One region of the Brevibacillus sp. MCWH genome, then DNA from elsewhere that is predicted to be linked to it. Evidence: riboswitches for the same ligand, from Rfam matches in the RefSeq annotation. Region 1 holds a riboswitch; each other region holds the start of a gene.
What was found. Region 1 has a riboswitch for S-adenosylmethionine ahead of ETC00_RS11275 (methionine ABC transporter ATP-binding protein). Riboswitches for the same ligand answer to the same signal wherever they lie in the genome.
Positions count from the first base shown of each region.

Region 2: linked by a shared signal. The riboswitch ahead of ETC00_RS10445 (sugar ABC transporter substrate-binding protein) and the one ahead of ETC00_RS11275 (methionine ABC transporter ATP-binding protein) in region 1 are both predicted to bind S-adenosylmethionine.
Region 3: linked by a shared signal. The riboswitch ahead of mtnK (S-methyl-5-thioribose kinase) and the one ahead of ETC00_RS11275 (methionine ABC transporter ATP-binding protein) in region 1 are both predicted to bind S-adenosylmethionine.
Region 4: linked by a shared signal. The riboswitch ahead of ETC00_RS02160 (homoserine dehydrogenase) and the one ahead of ETC00_RS11275 (methionine ABC transporter ATP-binding protein) in region 1 are both predicted to bind S-adenosylmethionine.

Region 1 covers NZ_SDLF01000010.1:96,031-100,771, forward strand. The annotation lists gene ETC00_RS11265 (methyltransferase) at 1-956, shown strand, start outside; gene ETC00_RS11270 (LCP family protein) at 1,190-2,167, shown strand; SAM riboswitch class I at 2,298-2,413, shown strand; gene ETC00_RS11275 (methionine ABC transporter ATP-binding protein) at 2,495-3,508, shown strand; gene ETC00_RS11280 (methionine ABC transporter permease) at 3,510-4,175, shown strand; gene ETC00_RS11285 (MetQ/NlpA family ABC transporter substrate-binding protein) at 4,225-4,741, shown strand, end outside.
Region 2 covers NZ_SDLF01000009.1:84,086-88,826, reverse strand. The annotation lists gene ETC00_RS10450 (sugar ABC transporter ATP-binding protein) at 1-1,064, opposite strand, end outside; gene ETC00_RS10445 (sugar ABC transporter substrate-binding protein) at 1,096-2,244, opposite strand; SAM riboswitch class I at 2,353-2,471, opposite strand; gene ETC00_RS10440 (VOC family protein) at 2,699-3,127, opposite strand; gene ETC00_RS20855 (hypothetical protein) at 3,319-3,450, opposite strand; gene ETC00_RS10435 (iron-containing alcohol dehydrogenase) at 3,506-4,681, opposite strand; gene ETC00_RS10430 (aldehyde dehydrogenase family protein) at 4,718-4,741, opposite strand, start outside.
Region 3 covers NZ_SDLF01000017.1:64,027-68,767, reverse strand. The annotation lists gene ETC00_RS14745 (GNAT family N-acetyltransferase) at 1-392, opposite strand, end outside; gene mtnA (S-methyl-5-thioribose-1-phosphate isomerase) at 501-1,544, opposite strand; gene mtnK (S-methyl-5-thioribose kinase) at 1,541-2,767, opposite strand; SAM riboswitch class I at 2,964-3,106, opposite strand; gene ETC00_RS14730 (anti-sigma factor) at 3,197-4,378, opposite strand; gene ETC00_RS14725 (RNA polymerase sigma factor) at 4,350-4,741, opposite strand, start outside.
Region 4 covers NZ_SDLF01000002.1:119,330-124,070, reverse strand. The annotation lists gene pyrE (orotate phosphoribosyltransferase) at 24-659, shown strand; gene ETC00_RS02165 (DUF3221 domain-containing protein) at 868-1,437, shown strand; SAM riboswitch class I at 1,649-1,756, shown strand; SAM riboswitch class I at 1,842-1,951, shown strand; gene ETC00_RS02160 (homoserine dehydrogenase) at 2,007-3,332, shown strand; gene ETC00_RS02155 (glycerol-3-phosphate responsive antiterminator) at 3,422-3,970, shown strand; gene ETC00_RS02150 (MIP/aquaporin family protein) at 4,201-4,741, shown strand, end outside.

The sequences.
Region 1 (4,741 bases):
GGGTGCAGCAGGCCATCTATGTTGCCGCCAAGCTGGGAATTGCTGATCTGCTGGCGGATGGGCCGAAGAACGTCGGCGAGCTTGCCGAGGCGACCGAGACGCATGCCCCGTCGCTCCATCGCATTTTGAGGGCGCTGTGCGGCATCGGGCTGTTTCGGGAGGAAGGTGAGCAGCGGTTTGCACTGGGGCCGCTCGGTTCGTATCTGCAGTCAGGAGCGAACAGCCTGCGCGGCATGGCGATCATGATGGGGGAAAAATGGCATCGGGACGCGTGGAGCAACATCATGTATACGGTGAAAACGGGCAAATCGGCATTTCAGGACGTGCACGGCATGGGCGTTTTTGCGTACCTGGAGCGTCATCCCGATGCGGGTGAGCAGTTCAACCAGGCCATGTCGGACATGTCCAACCGGATGGCGTCGGCGCTGGTGCGGGCGTACGACTTTTCCCCATATGACAAGGTGATCGACGTGGGAGGCGGTCACGGCCGATTAATGACCGCCATCCTGAATGCTTATCCGGGGCTGAAAGGGGCGATCTATGACGTTCCCGCCGTAATTGAGGGCACCCGGCGGCACATTGCCGAGGCCGGGCTTGCGGATCGGTGCGCGTGTATCGGCGGCAGCTTTTTTGAATCGGTTCCGGCAGGCGGCGATCTGTACATGATGAAGAACATTATCCACGACTGGAACGACGAGGAAGCCGTTGCCATTTTCCGCAACTGCCGACGGGCCATCCGGGAAGACGGAAAGCTCCTGGTGATCGAGATGGTCGTTCCGGCCAATAATCAACCGCATCCGTCCATGTTGATTGATCTGGAAATGATGATCATGGCTACGGGAAAGGAACGGACCGAGGCGGAGTTCCGGACGCTTTTCCGGAAAGCGGGCTTTGAACTGCAGCGGATCATTCCGACGTCTGCAGCCGTCTCAATGCTGGAGGCTGTCCCTGTGTGACAGGATGGCCCAGTCAATCTGTTTAACAATAGCATAGCCCAATGTTTGTGATGACACCTCATCCGCGTGTAGCAGGGAGGTGTCATTTTTTATTCAAGCATCGCCAGGTCACATGCGCACCTACATAACAAGATTCCAGCCAAATATAGGGTGCCCGCCTTCGACCGGATTCGAGTATACTAGACAAAGTGGGGAGTATATTATCTGAAAGAGACAAAGGTGGCGTTTTCCATATGCGCTTTTTGAAACGAATGCTGCTCCTCCTGATCGTGGCAGTCGCTGCGGCAGGGGGGTACTACGGATATTCGCTGTATCAATTTGCCGAGGACATTCAACAGCCAAACGTAATCGACCATCCCGCCGGCGGCGCGACCAAGGCGGCGGAGATTCCCACGTGGGACGGCAAGGAGCGCGTCAACATCCTGTTGATGGGCGTTGACCGGCGCGGCATGCGCAGCAACGCGCTGCCCCGTTCCGATTCGATGATGCTGCTCAGCATTGATCCGGTTGCGAAACGATATGACTTGTTTTCGATTTTGCGCGATACCTACGTAGAGATTCCCGACCACGGACATGCGCGAATCAATGCGGCAATTGTCGAAGGCGGGCCGGAATTGGCGATGGAAACCGTGAGCCAGTTTACCGGGCTGCCGGTGAACCGGTATGTGATCACCGACTTCGAGGGCTTCAAGCATCTGATTGACGCTGTCGGCGGCGTGGAGCTGTACGTGGAGAAAAACATGCGGTACCGCGACCCTACGGACAAGGGCATGTACGATATTGATCTGAAAAAAGGGCTGCAGCGGCTTGACGGCTCCAAGGCGCTGCAATACGTCCGCTTCCGTCACGACGCGACGTCCGACTACACGCGGACGGAGCGGCAGCGGAAGCTGATGGCCGCGCTGGCCGACCAGATGAAGAGCGGCACCACGCTGATCCAACTGCCGTCCATTTTGAAAGAAATTACCCCGTACGTGCAGACCAACATCAGCTCTCTGGACATGTTGAAGCTGGCCTCGCTCGGATTGACGCTGAACACCGAACAGCCCGGTCAGTATCAGCTTCCGCCAATGGGGATGTTCAGCGAATCCAATCGCGCCGGTGCTGTCCTTATTCCTGATGTGGAACGTGTTCAGGCTTTTGTTCAGGAAAAACTGCAAGCCCAACCGGAAGCCAATTCCGCGGGGGAAACGGACGGGAAGCAGAGCTGAGGCTCTCTTCAAGCGGGCAGATCGCCCTGCACTTTTCCTTTAATTTTCCATTGACATCGTTTTTTTAAATGGAATATAATCCGATTTGTATCAACGAAAATACAAACAAACAGCATATACGGAGAAATTCTTCTTATCAAGAGAGGCGGAGGGACAGGCCCAATGAAGCCCGGCAACCGGCTCATCGCACAGATGGGTGTCGCGGTGCCAATTCCTACAAGATCGGAGAATCTTGAGAGATGAGAAGGGTGGATGTGATCGGATATCGATGCAAACCCCTTTTTCATGCCGAAAAAGGGGTTTGTTCCGTATAGGGAGGTGAACCGGATGATTCGCTTGCAAAACTTGCGCAAAAACTACACGGTACAGGGCAAGACGGTCCCCGCACTGCTGGGGATTGACCTGACCATAGAAAAAGGAGAAATCTTCGGCATCATCGGACATTCCGGTGCCGGGAAAAGTACACTGATTCGCTGCATCAACATGCTGGAGCGTCCGACATCCGGTCACGTAATCGTAGACGGCGTCGACCTGACTACACTGGATGACCGCAAGCTGCAGGAGCAGCGGCGCCAAATCGGCATGATCTTTCAGCACTTCAATCTGCTCTCTTCGGCCACGGTGGCGGAGAACGTGGCCTTTCCGCTGAAGCTGGCCAAGCGGCCCAAGGCGGAGATTGACAAAAAGGTAAACGAACTGCTCACACTGGTCGGCCTGGAAGCACACCGCGACAAGTATCCGAGCCAGCTCTCCGGCGGGCAGAAGCAGCGTGTCGGGATCGCCCGCGCGTTGGCCAGCGATCCGAAAGTATTGCTGTGTGACGAGGCGACGTCCGCGCTCGACCCGCAGACGACCAATTCGATCCTCGCCCTGCTGCTCGACATCAATCGCAAGCTGGGCCTGACCATCGTCCTGATTACGCACGAGATGCACGTCATCCGCTCCATCTGCGACCGTGTCGGCGTTATCGACGGAGGTGTCATCGTCGAGGAAGGCAAGGTGCTGGACGTGTTCCTCAAACCGCAGCATCCGACGACGCGGGAGTTCGTGGAGCAGGTGGCCGATTCCGCCGAGCTGCGGGAAGTGGTGGCTCACGAAAAGGCGGCCGGCGACCAGACGATTGTGCGCATCACGTTCCTGGGCGAAAAGACGTACCAGCCGATCCTGTTCCAGACCATGCAGGAGACCGGCACGATGTTCAGCATCCTGCAGGGTACGATTTCGCGGATGAAAGATACACCTTACGGCCAGCTGGTCGTCGAATTGAGCGGCAATCCGGAGCAGAACAGCCGCGCGATCGAAACCCTGCGCCAGCGCGGTCTTGAAGTGGAGGTGATGTAACATGGGACTGACGTTTGAAAACGTCGATGTGGCGGAAATCGGCAAGGCCACATTGGATACACTGACGATGCTGGGCTTTTCGACGCTGTTTACCGTCCTGATCGGACTGCCGCTGGGCGTCCTGCTGTTTCTCACCTCCAAGGGACAGCTTTTGGAAAACCGCGTCTTTTACACGATTGCTTCCTTTGTCGTAAACGTGCTGCGTTCGGTGCCGTTTATCATCCTGATGATCATGTTGATTCCGCTGACGAAAATCCTGGTCGGCACCTCGCTGGGGGTCAAGGGAGCGATTCCGCCGTTGGTGATCGGGGCGGCTCCGTTTTTCGCCAGACTGGTGGAGACGTCGCTTCGGGAAGTGGACCGCGGTGTGATCGAAGCGGCCCAGTCGATGGGAGCGTCCAAGTGGCAGATTATTTGGAACGTGCTGCTGCCTGAATCCCGTCCGGGGTTGATTGCCGGCATTACGATTACCACCGTGGCGCTTGTTTCCTACACGGCGATGTCTGGCGTGATCGGCGGCGGCGGACTGGGCGACCTGGCCATCCGCTACGGTTACCAGCGGTTCCAGACCGATGTGATGATTGTTACTGTCGTGATTTTGCTGGTGTTGGTTCAGATCTTGCAAACGCTGGGAGACAAATTGGTAATCCGTTTCAGCCGCAAGTAAGATCTTTACCATAAAGACAACAATATGAAAGAGAAAGGGGTAATCATCTGTGAAAAAATGGGCTGTTTCCATTCTGTCGACTGTACTGGCACTGTCTCTGGCGGCATGCGGCACGAAAACCGAAACCGCTCCGAATGCGTCTGGCGGTTCGGACGGGGGCGAACAAAAAGAAATCACCCTGAAAGTGGGCGCTACGCCTGTACCTCATGCTGAAATTCTGAAATTCATCCAGCCGAAACTGAAAGAACAGGGCATTAACCTGGAAGTTAAGGAATTTACCGACTATGTACAGCCAAACGTGCAGTTGAACGAACAACAGTTGGACGCCAACTTCTACCAGCACATTCCGTACCTGGAGCAGTTCAATAAAGACCAAAACATGAACCTGGTGCCGGTGGTGGCAGTGCACATCGAGCCGTTTGGTGCTTACTCCAAGAAAATCAAAAAGATTGACGAACTGGCCGACGGTGCAACCATCGCTCTGCCGAACGACCCGACCAACAACGGCCGTGCGCTGGCCCTGCTGGAGAAAAACGGCCTGATCAAGCTGAAAGACGGTGTTGGCA
Region 2 (4,741 bases), on a different contig from region 1:
AGGTTGTGCTTCACCGGCTCCTCCACCAGGATGCCCTGCAGCCGCCGCTCTTCGGGAATCAGCGCGATGCCGTTTTGAATCGCCTCACCAGGATGGCGGAGGCGCAGAGTCTTCCCTCTCAGCCGGATCTCGCCGCCGTCCAGCCGGTCGGCGCCGAACAGGGCACGGGACACCTCCGTCTTGCCGGCGCCCACCAGTCCCACCACCGCGACGATCTCCCCCTGCCGCAGCTGAACGTCAAACCGCTTCACCTTGTGGCCGATCCGCAGCTCTCTCGCTTCCAGCAACACCTCGCCTGCCCGTCTGCATCTCTCGTCTGCCTGATTGGCTTCGCGGCGGCCCAGCATCGCCGCCACCGCCTCTTCCGGACTGGTCTGTTCCGTCCGCTTTTCCCACACCCGGCTGCCGTCCCGCAGCACAGTGATGCGATCAGCGATGGCAAACACCTCCGGCAGCCGGTGGGAGATGTAGACAATCCCCAGCCCTGCCGCCTTCAAGCTGGCAATCAGCTCAAACAGCGCCGCCGCTTCCGTCAGGCTGAGCGGCGCGGTCGGCTCGTCAAAGATGACGAAGCGGACATCCTGGGCCACAGCCCGGGCCAGCAGCACCAACTGTTTCTCCGCCAGCGTCAGCTCCTCCGCCTTTGCCTTCAGCGGCAGGGAAAAACCGCACCGGCTGAGTATCTGTTGGGCCCGCTCCACCGTACGCTTCGGCGAATGCCACCAGGCGCCGGCGGAGACAGTATGGTCCAGAAGTATGTTTTCCGCGACGCTCAGGGAGGGAATCAGCCCCGTGTCCACTTCCTGCTGCACGAGGTGGATACCGGCCCGCTTGGCATCCCGCGGTCCGCTGACGGCCAGCTCACGGCCGTCGATCAGAATGCTGCCGGCCGTCGCCTGCTCTGCGCCGGAGAGAATTTTCATCAGCGTGCTTTTGCCCGCTCCATTGGCTCCGAGGATGGCGTGCACCTCCCCGCCGCGTACGGTGAAATCCACCCCGCGCAGGGCGTACACCCCGCCGTACTGCTTGACGATCCCCTTCATTTCCAAAACAGAGGCCGTCATCTCGCATCCCTCCCTGATCTGTCCGTTTCGGTCACTTGTGCTTTGCCTCCAGCGCAGCCATCCACGGCGAGATGGCGGCGTCGCTTCGACCCCATCCGCTCACGTATTGCGTCAGGTCGGACATGTTGACCGGTTGGTCCGGCAGTTTGTCCTGGCTGACCAGATGCGGATCGAGCGAGAAGTACTTGGGCGTGTGTTCGCCGGCGATCTTTTGGTAGAGGAAGCGGCTCTGCACCCGTCCGATGTCCGCCGGATCAGTCGCCGCCGACGCTTTCCACGGGCTGTTCGGCTCCTGGATGAGCTGCAAGTCCTCGTCGGACAGGTCGATGCCGAACACCTTGATCTCCGTCCGTCCCGCCGCCTTGATCGCCCGTGTGGCCCCTTTGGCAAATTCGTCCCACGGCGCCCATACGGCTGCAATGTCGCCTTTGTTGGGGAACTTTTTCAGGATTGCATCCATCTGCGCCTGGGTGTCCAGCGCCGTATTCGGCGTGGCCGAACCGAAGCGGGCGATCTCCTTGATGTTGGGGTAGCGCTTGAGAAAAATCTCGTAGACGCGGTTGCGCTTTTCCATCGGCGCAAAACCGCCCACCCAGATGTAGACGATGTTGCCTTTCCCGTCGATGGATTGGGCCAGATTTTTCAGCCCCTGCCAGGCCAGGCTGTAGTCGTCCTGGTCAATTACAGTGACGCCTTCCACCTGGTCCAGGTCGTTGTCAAACGCGACGACGGGAATCCCCGCCTTGACCGCCCGCTCCACCCCCGGCTGCAGCGCTTCCGCACGGCCGTGGTTGATCAGGATGCCGTCCACTTTTTGGTTGATCGCGGTGTCCAGGTGGGCCGCCATTTTGCCCAAATCGCCGTCCGCGTTGTAGACGACCAGCTCGCCGCCGAATTTGCTCACCTGCTCTTTGACTCCTTGCAGGTACTGGGCAGAAAACGTCCCGATGGAAAACTCGCTGACCAGAGCGATTTTCAACGGTTTGTCCACTGCCGCCGGAATAGCTGCCTGAGTTGCCGCCGCCGGTGATGCGCCTGGCTGCTGCGGCGCGTCCGCCGGCTGTGACGACGATGGCGCGGCAGATTGTGCAGACGGCGCCGGCGGCTGTTCATTGGTGCAGGCCGTCAGCAAAAGAGCCGCGACGAGACTGACAGTCATCCATTTGTTGATCGTTTTCATTTGGTACATCCCCCTCATGAGTGCGTAAAAAATAATGACATGGACGGAAAAACCGAAAAAACAAACGCCTCTTTTCCTTGAGAAAAGAGGCGCGGTTTGCTCGCTCACCTCTCATCTCTCAGGAAAATTCCTGCAGGAGTTAGCACCGTGCCGCAAGAGCAGCATGCTCTTGGCAGTCGGTTGCCGGGCGTCATCGGGCCAGTCCCTCAGCCTGCTCTGGATAAGAAGGCATGTGTAATTCCAAGTTTTCCACTATGCTTTTTAATATTGATGACATCATACATCGAAGCGGGATGTGCCGTCAATCCCGTTTTTCGATCGCTTCTCCAAAAAATTCACAACTGTCAGCATCTTCCGCTGACAGTTTTCAATCGACGAACAGCGAAGGTTGGGCAGGCGTAAAACGCCAAGGAAAACGGCTCTGCTGCAATCAACGCGAGCAGAGCTGTTTTCGTTACTGTTGTTTCCCCTCCGTGTTGATTTGGAAGGTCACGCCAAACTTGTCCGTTACAATCCCATAGGCCGGGCTAAAGAACGTCTCTTGCAGCGGCATGTTCACCTGACCGTCCTGCTTCAAGGCTTCATAGATTCGTGTCGCTTTTTCCTTGTCGTCCGTCGAGATACAGATGGTGATTTGACTGCCGCTCTGATGGGGTTGGCCCGGAGACGTATCGGAAAACATGAGGTCCGACTCGCCGACCCTTATCATGGCATGCGACACGCGGTCCTTTGCCTCTTCCGGCAGGGGAAATTCCGGGTTTTCCGGCATCTCGCCAAACGTTTGGTAAAACAGGATTTTGGCATCCAGTGCTTGTTCGTAAAAGTGAATGGCTTCCTTGGCATTTCCGTCCATGATCAGATAGGGGATCAAGCGCAGTGTCATCAGGAATCAGCTCCTTGGATTTTCATTCTGCCCGCCGCAAAAATCCGTACGGGCCACAGATTGACACGTATTAAAGCAAGCCATACTCTCTATTATTTCCGATTCTCTGATTTGAAAACGAATCCAGTGTCAATGATCGTGTTGTTCACAGGAAGGAAAATGAAGCATGGCTTGAAACAAGCGAGATTTTGCTAGATCCCCCACTCTTTTTTCAGCAAATAAATCAGTTCTGCTTCCCGCTCGTCGTTCTTCTTCTGCAAAAATTCCTTTGTCCATTGATAAAAACCGTGTCCGTTTTTCTGGCCGTATTTGCCTTCGTCCACCAAACGGCGCATCATACCGAGAGAGGCCGAGTCGGTGCTGAGGTCGGGAAACAAATTATTCCAAAAACAGTTTGCCGGCGAACGATTCACGGTAAATGGTTTCGATGTCCGCAGCCGTCAGCCAGCGTGGATTATTGTTCAGCAGTCTGTCGATTTTGCTTGCTTCTGCTGCCAAGGCCGGAATGTCTTCTTCTGTCACGCCAACATCTCTGATGCTGGCGGGAATGCCCACGTCGCAAGACAGTTTGGCGATGGCGTGGACCGCCTGAAATGCTGCATCGCGAAGCGACAGCCCGTCTACGTTTTCTCCCATCGCCCTGGCCACTTCCGCAAATTTGGGAATATTCGAAACTACATTGTACTTCATGACGTAGGGGAGCAGCAAGGAGTTTGCCACCCCGTGGGGCACCTTGAATTTGCCTCCCAGCGGATAGGCCAGCGCATGGACGGCTCCTACCCCGGCATTGCCCAGCGAAATGCCGGCGAGCAGACTTCCCATCGCCATGTCTTCGCGCGCTTTGAGGTCATGTCCCTGATACACGGCTTGGCGAAGGGAACGGGAAACCAGTTTGATCGCGTGCAGGGCAATCGCGTCCGTCAGTTCATTTGCCCGAATCGCCGTATAGGACTCCACCGCATGAACAAACGCGTCCATCCCCGTCGCGGCCGTGACGGATGGAGGCACCGTCACCGTTAGTTCCGGATCGACGATGGCCACATCCGGGAGCAGGTACGGTGAGACAATTCCCTTTTTCACCTGGTCGCGCGTGTCCGTAAAAATGGCGTTGCAGGTAACTTCCGACCCGGTTCCGGAAGTGGTCGGCACGAGGATGAAGGGCACGCCCTTGTTCGCCACCTTGTCAATGCCCACCAGGTCGCGCACATCGCCCGTGTTGGTCATCATAATGGACAAGGCCTTGGTCACATCCAGCACGCTACCGCCTCCGATCCCGACAAACACGTCATAGCCCCGACCCCTGACCTGGGAGGCAAGCTGCTCCAGATTTTCAAACGGAGGCTCCTGCATGATTTCATCAATCACGTGAACGGGCAGGCCTGCTTGCGTCAGCGGGGTTACGGCCTTGTCGACCAGACCTGTTTGCTTCAATACCTTGTCGGTCAAGACCAAAACTTTTGTTGCCCCCAGCTTCTTTGCCTTCTCCCCAATGTGTGCAATCGAGCCGATTCCCGTCACGAGTTCGTTCGGTGTTCGAAACACGCTAATGCTCATCGTCCATTCCTCTCCTATCCCGCACATATTTTCCGTCTACAGCAGCTTCACACCGATAAA
Region 3 (4,741 bases), on a different contig from region 1:
GCGACGCGCTCCAGATTCCACTCGCCAAACACGAGATGGTCCAGGTAAGCGGCCACTGCCTGAGTCATCAGCCCTTTTCCCTGAAACTGCTCCCCCAGCCAATACCCAATGGACGTCTTCCGATTGTTCCAGTCGATGCTGTGGACGCCCAGCGTCCCGGCCAACCTGCCCTTGTACCAGATGCCGTAATGGGTGCCCTGGCGGCGCTTGTGCTGGTCAATCGTTAAGGCGATGAACTGGGCTGTGTCCTTTACCTCGCGCACGATGTCAAGCCACGGCAGCCACTGGCGCAAATAGGCCCGGTTGACATCCGTCAGCCAGAACAACTCCTCCGCGTCGGCCGGTTCCAGCTGCTTCAGGCAGGCCTCCATCGTCATGGGAATCACTCTCATGTCTCTCCTCCTCCAGGAAACGCAAACAGCGCCCGGGGGCGCTTTATCGGTGGGAAAAAGGACCTCCGGACGAGACGCCCTTCCCTGGGCCGTCCGGGGCTGTTTGCGTCAGCGTTTGCAGTTGCGGATTTCGTCCGGTTTGTAGATGCCGTTTTCGGTGACAATGGCCGTGATGTAGCGGGCCGGAGTGACGTCAAACGCAGGATTGTACACCTTGATGCCGTCCGGCGCCACCTGTTTGCCCAGTCCATGTGTAATCTCCTCCGCCGGCCGCTCCTCGATCGGAATGTCTGCGCCCGTCGGCGTGTCGAGATCGATAGAAGACAGCGGGGCCGCCACGTAAAACGGTATGCCGTGCGCGTGTGCCAGAACGGCAACACCGTAGGTCCCGATCTTGTTGGCGACGTCACCGTTGGCAGCCACGCGGTCCGTGCCGACGATGACTGCCTGCACCTTGCCCTGGGCCATCACCATCGCCGCCATGTTGTCACAAATCAGCGTGACGTCGATGCCCGCCTGCTGCAGCTCGTAGGCGGTGAGGCGCGCCCCCTGCAGCACAGGCCGAGTCTCGTCAGCGTACACTTTCAGGTTCCAGCCGCGCTCCTTGGCGAGGTAGAGCGGGGCCGTCGCCGTGCCGTAGGCTGCTGTCGCGAGCGCCCCCGGATTGCAGTGCGTCAGGATGCCCATGCCGTCTTTCAGCAGGGTGAGCAGATGCTCTCCGATCCGGCGGCACACTTCCGCGTCTTCCCGCTGGATGGACAGGGCTTCATTCAGGACTGCTGCCTTCAGCTCTGCCACCGGTTTGCCGGACTCGCGCTGCACGCGTGCTTTGATCCTGTCCAGGGCCCAGAACAGGTTGACTGCCGTCGGGCGAGAGGTGCCGAGGTAGTCAGCCTGTTCGCTCAGGTGTTGCCAAAACGTATCGAAATCGTTGGCGTCGCTGTTGCGGATGCCGAGGTACAAACCGTAGGCGGCCGCCATGCCGATGGCCGGTGCCCCGCGTACCTGCAGATGGCGGATGGCCGCCCACACTTCTTGTGCAGTCGTCAGTGTCAGGTATGTCGTTTCAACGGGCAGCCGGGTCTGGTCCAGCAGGACGAGCGCGTCATCCTGCCACTTGACCGGCGCAAATGGCGTGCTGGTCGTTGTCATACTACAGCCTCCTGGTAGTATCGTGCGGTAACCGTCCGAACGATATCTGTGATGTCTGTCGATACTTCCACCTTGTTCCGCTCCAGAATCAGCGCCTGGCCAATCGCCAGCGCCAGCCGTTCTGCTTCCGCGCGGGTCTGGTCATCGGCGATGCTGTTCAGGTCGGCGACGCCCGCCAGTCCGATGACGCGGCGCAGGATTTTACAGCCGGCAAAGCCTGCTGCGTCGCGGATCAGCCGCTGCACGTAGCCCTGCCAGAAGCCTTCGGTGTGGGCGCTCCGCTCTTTCGCCTGTTTGTGCCAGAGCTGGACGAACTGGGAGACAAACTCGTTCCAAACGTCTTCCACCGTTGCCAACAGATATTCTCGATAATCCCCCCGCTTTCCTGCGTCCGGCTGCAGACCGTGCTGGCCCGCGTAGTTCAGCAGCAGGTTGGCGATCACCGCGCCAATGTCGAAGCCGATCGGGCCGTAGTAGGCAAATTCAGGGTCGATTACCTTGACCGACGTCGGCGATACAAAGATGCTGCCGGTATGCAGGTCGCCGTGTATCAGCGCCTCCGCCCGGGTGAGAAAATCGTACTTGAGCTGCGCAATTTCCAGCTTCAGCTGCTTGTTGTTCCAGATCGCCTCCACCTCCCGCTTGATCAGCGGGTTGAAATTGTTGGTCGGCGCGTCTTCGTAAGGATCGGTAAAGACGAGGTCTTCCGTGATTTTGCACAATTCCGGATTTATGAATCTTCCGACAAGCGCTTTTTTGTCGTAGGGATGCGCCCCCAAGTCGGACGTGTAAAACAGCGTATGGGCGAGAAAGCGGCCGATCTGTTTGGCGAACAGCGGGTAGCGGTTGCCCTCGATCAAGCCTTTTCGCATAATCACGTGGTCGCTGACGTCTTCCATCACGGTCAGGGCCAGCTCCTCGTCGTAGTGATACACCTTCGGCACGAGATCCGGCACGTATTTGTGCTGGATGCGCAACGCCTCGCTTTCGATTCGGGCGCGGTCCAGCGTGAGCGGCCAGGATTCACCCACTACGCGGGCGTAGGGCAGTGCCTGCTTGACGACGACGCTTTTGCCCGTCGCTTCCTCCCTGATGTGGAATACCAGGTTGAGATTGCCGTCACCAATCTCCCGGCTGGTCAGTTCCGCTTCCGGCGCAAACAGGTCCGGCAGTTGTTTTACGTACTGCACTGCTTCTTGTTCGCTCAATGCGCGATACGCCATGGTCCAATCCCCTCTCCTTTGACAGATTCTCTTGTCTTCACATTCACTTGTCTTTGCACTTTCGCTTTGTCTATGTTGGCGGCCGCCGGGCGGCGTGTGTGCTGCTGCCGCCTCCAGCCGGAGCATTCCGCACATACAAAAAACCTCTTTTCCCGAAGAAAAGAGGTCTGTTCATACGCGTCTGCGTGTCGTCTCCCCCTTATCTTCCAGAATACTTTTGTTTCTGCAGGAATTAGCACCGTGCATGCGCTGCACGTCTGTCGCCAGAATCGCTCGAACAGCGTCATGTCGGTTGCCGGGTTTCATCGGGCCAGTCCCTCCACCTTCTCTGGATAAGGTATCCAACGTATGCGGTTTTGACGTTTGTTTGAATCATACAACCCCGTCTTCTCGCTGTCAACACCCTTTTTTGGGCGAATTGTCCAGTCTTCACGGACTGGTTCGCTGGCCCGAAGCACTCGGCCGGTCCCAGTTCCACCAGTCGATCCGGCCCACGAAGGCAGCCGTGATCGACGGCTCCTGCCGCAGCTTTAGCAGTTCCTTGACAGGGCCCGTCACGACCGCCCCGTAGAGGCGCACACCGTTCTGCTGCAGGTAGCGGCAGCGTTCCTCGATGCGCAGCCGGTTTCGGGCGGTCACAAGCCGCTCGCCAATGGCGTTCGTCAGCCGTTCCTGTCCCGCGAGATACTCCATTTCCGCCAGGTACGCCCGGGCGCGCCGCTCACCTTCGCCATGTGCCTGAATCGGTGCTTCGCCGTAATCGAGTTCTCTTTCCGCGTATCCCCACACGTCACCGGCCGACAGCAGCAGACTGCCTTCCGCCGCGTCCGGATGGTTTCGCTCCTGCCCCGTGTCCACGGCGAACCAGGTGGTATCCAAATCGTAGCCGGAAAAAAGGGCGTAGTACTCATCATGGGTCAGCAGCCGGTCAAACGAGACGGCGAGCTGCGCCACCGTTCCCTCCGGCAGCTTTTCCAGCGTGTTCCAGGCAGGATTTCTGCGGATGGCGCTTTCTTCCCGATCGTCCGCTGACAACGGAAAGAGAAAAAAGAGCCGCTCTTTCCGCAAACCGTCGGTCCATGCCGGCTTCGCGGAAATGATCGAGAAGACGTTGCTGATCGAAAAGGTTCCGGCGTTCTGATCGTCTCTCCCCACCTGTTCACGCAGTTCCATGGTTATCTCCCCGTACAAAAATCCGATTTGCGAACCGCTGCTGCCCACCGTGAGCCCCGGCTGGGTAAAGTGCACCATGTCCCGGGCCACCCGGTAGGCGTCCTCGTACAAATACCAGCCGATCCACCCGTTGGTGAACATCAGGACGGCCCCGACGAGAAGCGAGATGGCCACCGTGTAAGCCGCGTTGCCGAGCCTGTGGCGCCATTTGCTGCGGCGGAGGATGGCGCGCTGCGTCTCTTCGGACAGCACGTCCGTTTCTCTCTCCTCCTCTCCGCCGCTGCCCAGCAAAAGCTCCTCCAAGCGTTCCGCATACAGTTCGTCCGCTGCAATCCTCGCACGGAAAGAGGCAGCTTCTTCCTTCGTCATTTCACCGCGCAGATATGCCAGCAGTTCCCGTTCCCGATCCTCATTTGCCTTGTCCGTCGTCAAGTTCATCCCTCCACATTCTGCGTAATTTTTGCCGCCCGCGAAACAATGAGCGCTTTACGTCCCCCGTGTCGATGCCCAGCACCTCGGCGATTTCCGCGTAGCTGAGCTGTTCGTACTGCAGCAGGATCACCTGTTTTTGCTTCTCCGGCAGCCGGTCCAGGCACGTCCGCAGCGATGACCACGCCTCTTGGCTCAGCAGCGTCCGCACCGGGTCCGCCGCCGCCCCGTCCGGCTGTTCCGGAATCTTCTCCACCAATCGCCACGGACGCTTCTTCCGCCTCCGATGCCAGTCCACAAACGTGTGGTAGGCCGCCTTGTACAGCCAGGGGCGCACCTTTTCCCCACGATAGTCATCCAGGTATTGATACG
Region 4 (4,741 bases), on a different contig from region 1:
GTACGCGAAGGGAAGAGGATAGGATGAATACCACGACAGCCAAAGAAATAGCGGGACACCTGCTGGAGATCGGCGCCGTTCACCTGCGCCCGGACCAGCCGTATACCTGGACATCCGGCATCAAGTCGCCGATCTACTGCGACAACCGGCTCACGATGTCTCATCCGCCGGTCCGCCGCCGGATTGCCCAGGCGTTTGCCGAGGTGATCCGCGAACATTTTCCGCAGGTGGAAGTGATCGCCGGCACGGCGACGGCAGGCATCCCGCACGCTGCCTGGGTGGCAGAACTGCTGGACCTGCCGATGATCTACGTGCGCGACAAGGCAAAGGGGCACGGGCGGCAGAATCAACTGGAAGGCGCGCTGGCCGCAGGTCAGAAAGTGGTGGTCATCGAGGATCTGATCTCCACCGGCGGCAGCTCGCTCAAAGCGGCAAAGGCCGTCCAGGCGGAGGGAGGCGACGTGCTCGGCGTGGCAGCGATCTTCAGCTACCAGTTTCCAGAAGCGGAAGCCCTCTTTAGGGAGGAAGGCATCCCGGTCGCGACGCTTTCCCACTACACTGCACTGCTCGAGACGGCACGCGAGCGCGGCGTCATCACGGCAGAGCAGGAAAGCCTGTTGGCCGACTGGCGCAAAGCCCCTCGCAGCTTTTATGCGTAACCGGTCATGACGCATGTCCAAACGGATTGGATAAAAAAATTTTGTACCTCAATCGACTGTACTTTACCAACGCCCTGTTTCGGGGCGTTTTTTGTTTTGTTCGTTACCAAAATGTAATTTATTTTCATGTTTTTTACATTATAATACTTCATAACCGGTGGGTAAAAATCGTGGATGCTCTTTTACATTTGAACGTAATGGAGGGATCATGAACAGACCATTACTGTACATAACCTTGTTTGCGTTTCTGCTTCTCACAGCAGGATGCTCGGATGAGAAACCCAAAAACGAACGCAAAGGTTTGACAGGATACGTCATCGAGACAAACTATGAGAAAAAAGCACTGCTGGTTGCTGAAAGTGACAAAACAGCAAGAGATGGCGACTATGACGCCGAATGGTATTTCGTAAACGACGATGCCATTCTGCTTGATCGCAAGAATAACAAGGTTTTGCTTACAGACATAGAGGTCGGAGCGGAAGTAGAAACATGGGCGGCTTCCCCTTCATTGGAATCGTATCCTGCGAAAACGGATTTGAGCAAACTTGTCGTTGCAGATGATGTACAACATCCACATTATCCCATGCTGCAAAAGAAAGCCATTCAAATGGCGCTAAACTTTGTAAAGAGTCTTTCTGACAAAGCTGATATATTCATTGTACAGGATGCAGTGAGCACCGAATCAGAATGGATCGTTCGCGTTTTTACTTTCAATGCAGGACAGAAGCACGAGATAAGTGTTCATGCAGAAACGGGTGAAGTAAAGCGAATCAAATAACCCGGTATTGGCGAAAGCGCCTTTTCCGTTGGTTCGACAGGTGCCAGTGCCTTGCTGGTCAAGAAAAAGGATGGCCGATCTGACGACTCCATCCTTTTTCGTATGTATGTCAACTTGCAGCGGCTTACGACGGGCGAAATGCCGGTCTGCCAGATTTTTGTTGACGAACAACCTGTGATTCTTTACAATGATACCCAAGAGTTAAACACTGTTCTTATCCAGAGCGGCGGAGGGACTGGCCCAATGAAGCCCGGCAACCGTCACGCGGTGCGTGACCAGGTGCCAATTCCTGCAAGACAGGTGTCTTGACAGATAAGAAGCGGGTTTGATTGATATGGACGCAGACCTTCTTCTTGTCGGAGAAGGTTTTTTTATTTTTCTGTTTCAAAATTTCATAGGACTTCTTCTTATCCAGAGAGGTGGAGGGACTGGCCCGATGAAGCCCGGCAACCGTCACGCGGTGCGTGACCAGGTGCCAATTCCTGCAAGACACGCGTGTCTTGAGAGATGAGAAGAAGGCTCGAGCACAATGCACACCAGCCTTCTTCGAATCCGAAGAAGGCTTTTTCATGTTGTACAAACAAAAAACGGGGTGGAAAAACATGAGTGTGGTAAAAGTAGGCTTATTGGGATTGGGAACGGTAGGCGGCGGGGTGGTCAAGACAATCCGTTCGAAGCAGGAGAAGCTGTCGGCCCGGTTGGGCAAGCGCATCGAAATCGTCAAGGCGCTGGTGCGCGACTCGCGGAAGCAGAGGGCCGTGCAGGTGGAGCCATCGCTGTTGACGACACGGTTTGCCGACGTAATGGAAAGCGACGTAGACATCGTCGTGGAAGTGATGGGCGGCGTGGAACCGACCTACGACTACGTACGGTCGCTGATCGAGAAGGGCTGTCATGTGGTGACGGCCAACAAGGAGCTGCTGGCCAAACGCGGCGCGGAGCTGGTGGAACTGGCCAACCGGCACGGCGTCCATCTCGCCTATGAAGCCAGCGTCGCGGGGGGAATTCCCATCCTTGGGGTGCTCCGTCAATTCCTCAGAACCAACGATATTACAAAGGTGTGCGGCATCCTCAACGGGACGACCAACTTTATCCTGTCGCAGATGGAGGAGGCCCAGCTTCCCTACGACGATGTGTTGAAGCGGGCACAGGAACTGGGGTATGCGGAGGCAGACCCGAGCTCCGACGTGGAAGGCTGGGACGCCTTGTACAAGCTGTACATTCTGGCACAGCTCGTGTTCGGGGAGTCGCTGCCCCTGTCAGCCATTGAGCGGCAGGGGATTGTTGAAGTCTCGCAGAGCCACATCCGGCTGGTGAAGGAACTGGGGTATCGGATCAAACTGCTGGCGCAAGCCCACCAGGGAAACGGCGGCCTGCACCTGTCCGTGCGGCCGACGCTGGTGCCGCTGGAGCATCCGCTGGCGCGCATCCAGGATGCGTACAATGCCGTACAGGTGGAAGGCAGTCTCGTCGGCGACCTTTTGTTCACCGGCAAAGGGGCGGGCGAATTGCCGACTGCCAGCGCGGTTGTGGAAGATCTGGCCTACTTGCTGACCCAACCGTTTGCGCCTCATCCCGCTTGGCGTGAACGGCCGGAGGCGGTCCCGTCCAGCCGCCTCTCATCCGGCCTCGACTTCTGCTGCCTGGCAGGGACAGCGGCTGGCGTGACGCCGGAGCAGGTACTGCTGTTTCTCGAACGGGCGGGTGTCTCCGTCCGCAGGATGACCGTCCAGTACGATTCGGGCAGCGTCCTGCGTGTGGGCCTGCTCGCTGCCGGACTGCAGGAGGAGCACGTTGGGCTTTTGGAACGGGATTTCGGCCTCGAAGCGCGGCTGTACCCCGTGCTGGAGGCGGCCGATGATCAAGATGCCGACGGCGGGAGTGCGGGGCTGTAAACTAGCATCCAACTCCCCATCGCATTCGCCGGGTTTTTTTGGCATGATTGAAGCGGAGCACTTCTTCTTCAAGGGGATGAGGACAAGTCATGCTGGGTTCGCAAACCATCTTGCCGGCCATTCGCCAAATGAAAGAATTTGAACGCGTCCTGGAAAGCCGGTACGAGACGATCATTTTGCTGGAGAGCCATATCTGCCAACTGAAAAGCATCGCCGACCTGGCACGCCGGCACGGAAAAAAGCTGTGGCTGCATGCCGATCTGGTGCAGGGATTGAAAAACGACGAGCACGGCGCACTGTTTCTTTGTCAGGAGATCAAGCCGGCCGGCGTCATTTCCACCCGTTCGCAGGTGATCACGACCGCCAAAAAGAAGGGCTTGGTCACGGTGCAGCGCCTGTTTCTGCTGGACTCCGGCGCGCTGGAGACGAGCTACAAAATCCTTGAGCAGACAAAACCCGATTTCGTCGAAGTCCTTCCGGGGGTCATGCCGCACATTATTACGGAAATTCGCGAACAGATTCAAATTCCGATCATCGTAGGCGGGTTTATCCGCACCCGGGAGGAGATCGAGAGCGCTCTGGCGGCAGGAGCCATCGCCGTCACCACCTCCGATCGAAACTTGTGGAAACAGCTGTAAAAAATGATTGACAACGCTTTCACGACCGCATAAGATTGATTACAGAAGTTCATATGTCGGATGAGATCAGGAGATCCACCTATATATTCCCTGTGTTTAAGTTCCTGTGGACTTAAACCGTGGATAAATAGGTGGATTTTCTGTTTTCTTCCAGTGGAGGTGAACAGCAAAAGAGGGAAAACCGGTCCAGACTCGTCATAAATATTAAAAAAAGAGAATGGAGGAACAAGATGTCGGCGTATTGGGCGGAACTGATCGGGACCATGATGCTGGTGATTCTCGGGGACGGCGTCGTGGCGGGAGTCGTGCTGAACAAGTCAAAGGCAAAAGACAGCGGGTGGATCGTGATTACCCTGGGCTGGGGGTTTGCTGTCGCCTTTGCCGTATACGCGGTCGGGGCCATCAGCGGCGGCCATTTTAATCCGGCCATTACCATTGCGTTTGCGTCAATTGGCTCGTTTGCCTGGGAGCTCGTGCCCGGGTACATTTTGGCCCAGATGGCCGGGGCGTTTTTGGGAGCAATCTTTGTCTACCTGTACTACCTGCCGCACTGGAGAGAAACTGCTGACCCGGCGGCCAAGCTGGCAGTATTCTGCACAGCTCCGGCGATTCGACACACATTTGCGAATATTCTCAGCGAAGGACTGGGCACGTTTTTCCTTGTGTTTGGCCTGCTGGCTATCGGCAGCAACACGTTTACCGAAGGGCTCAATCCGCTGATCGTCGGCTTTTTTATCGTCGCCATCGGCATGTCGCTCGGCGGGACCACCG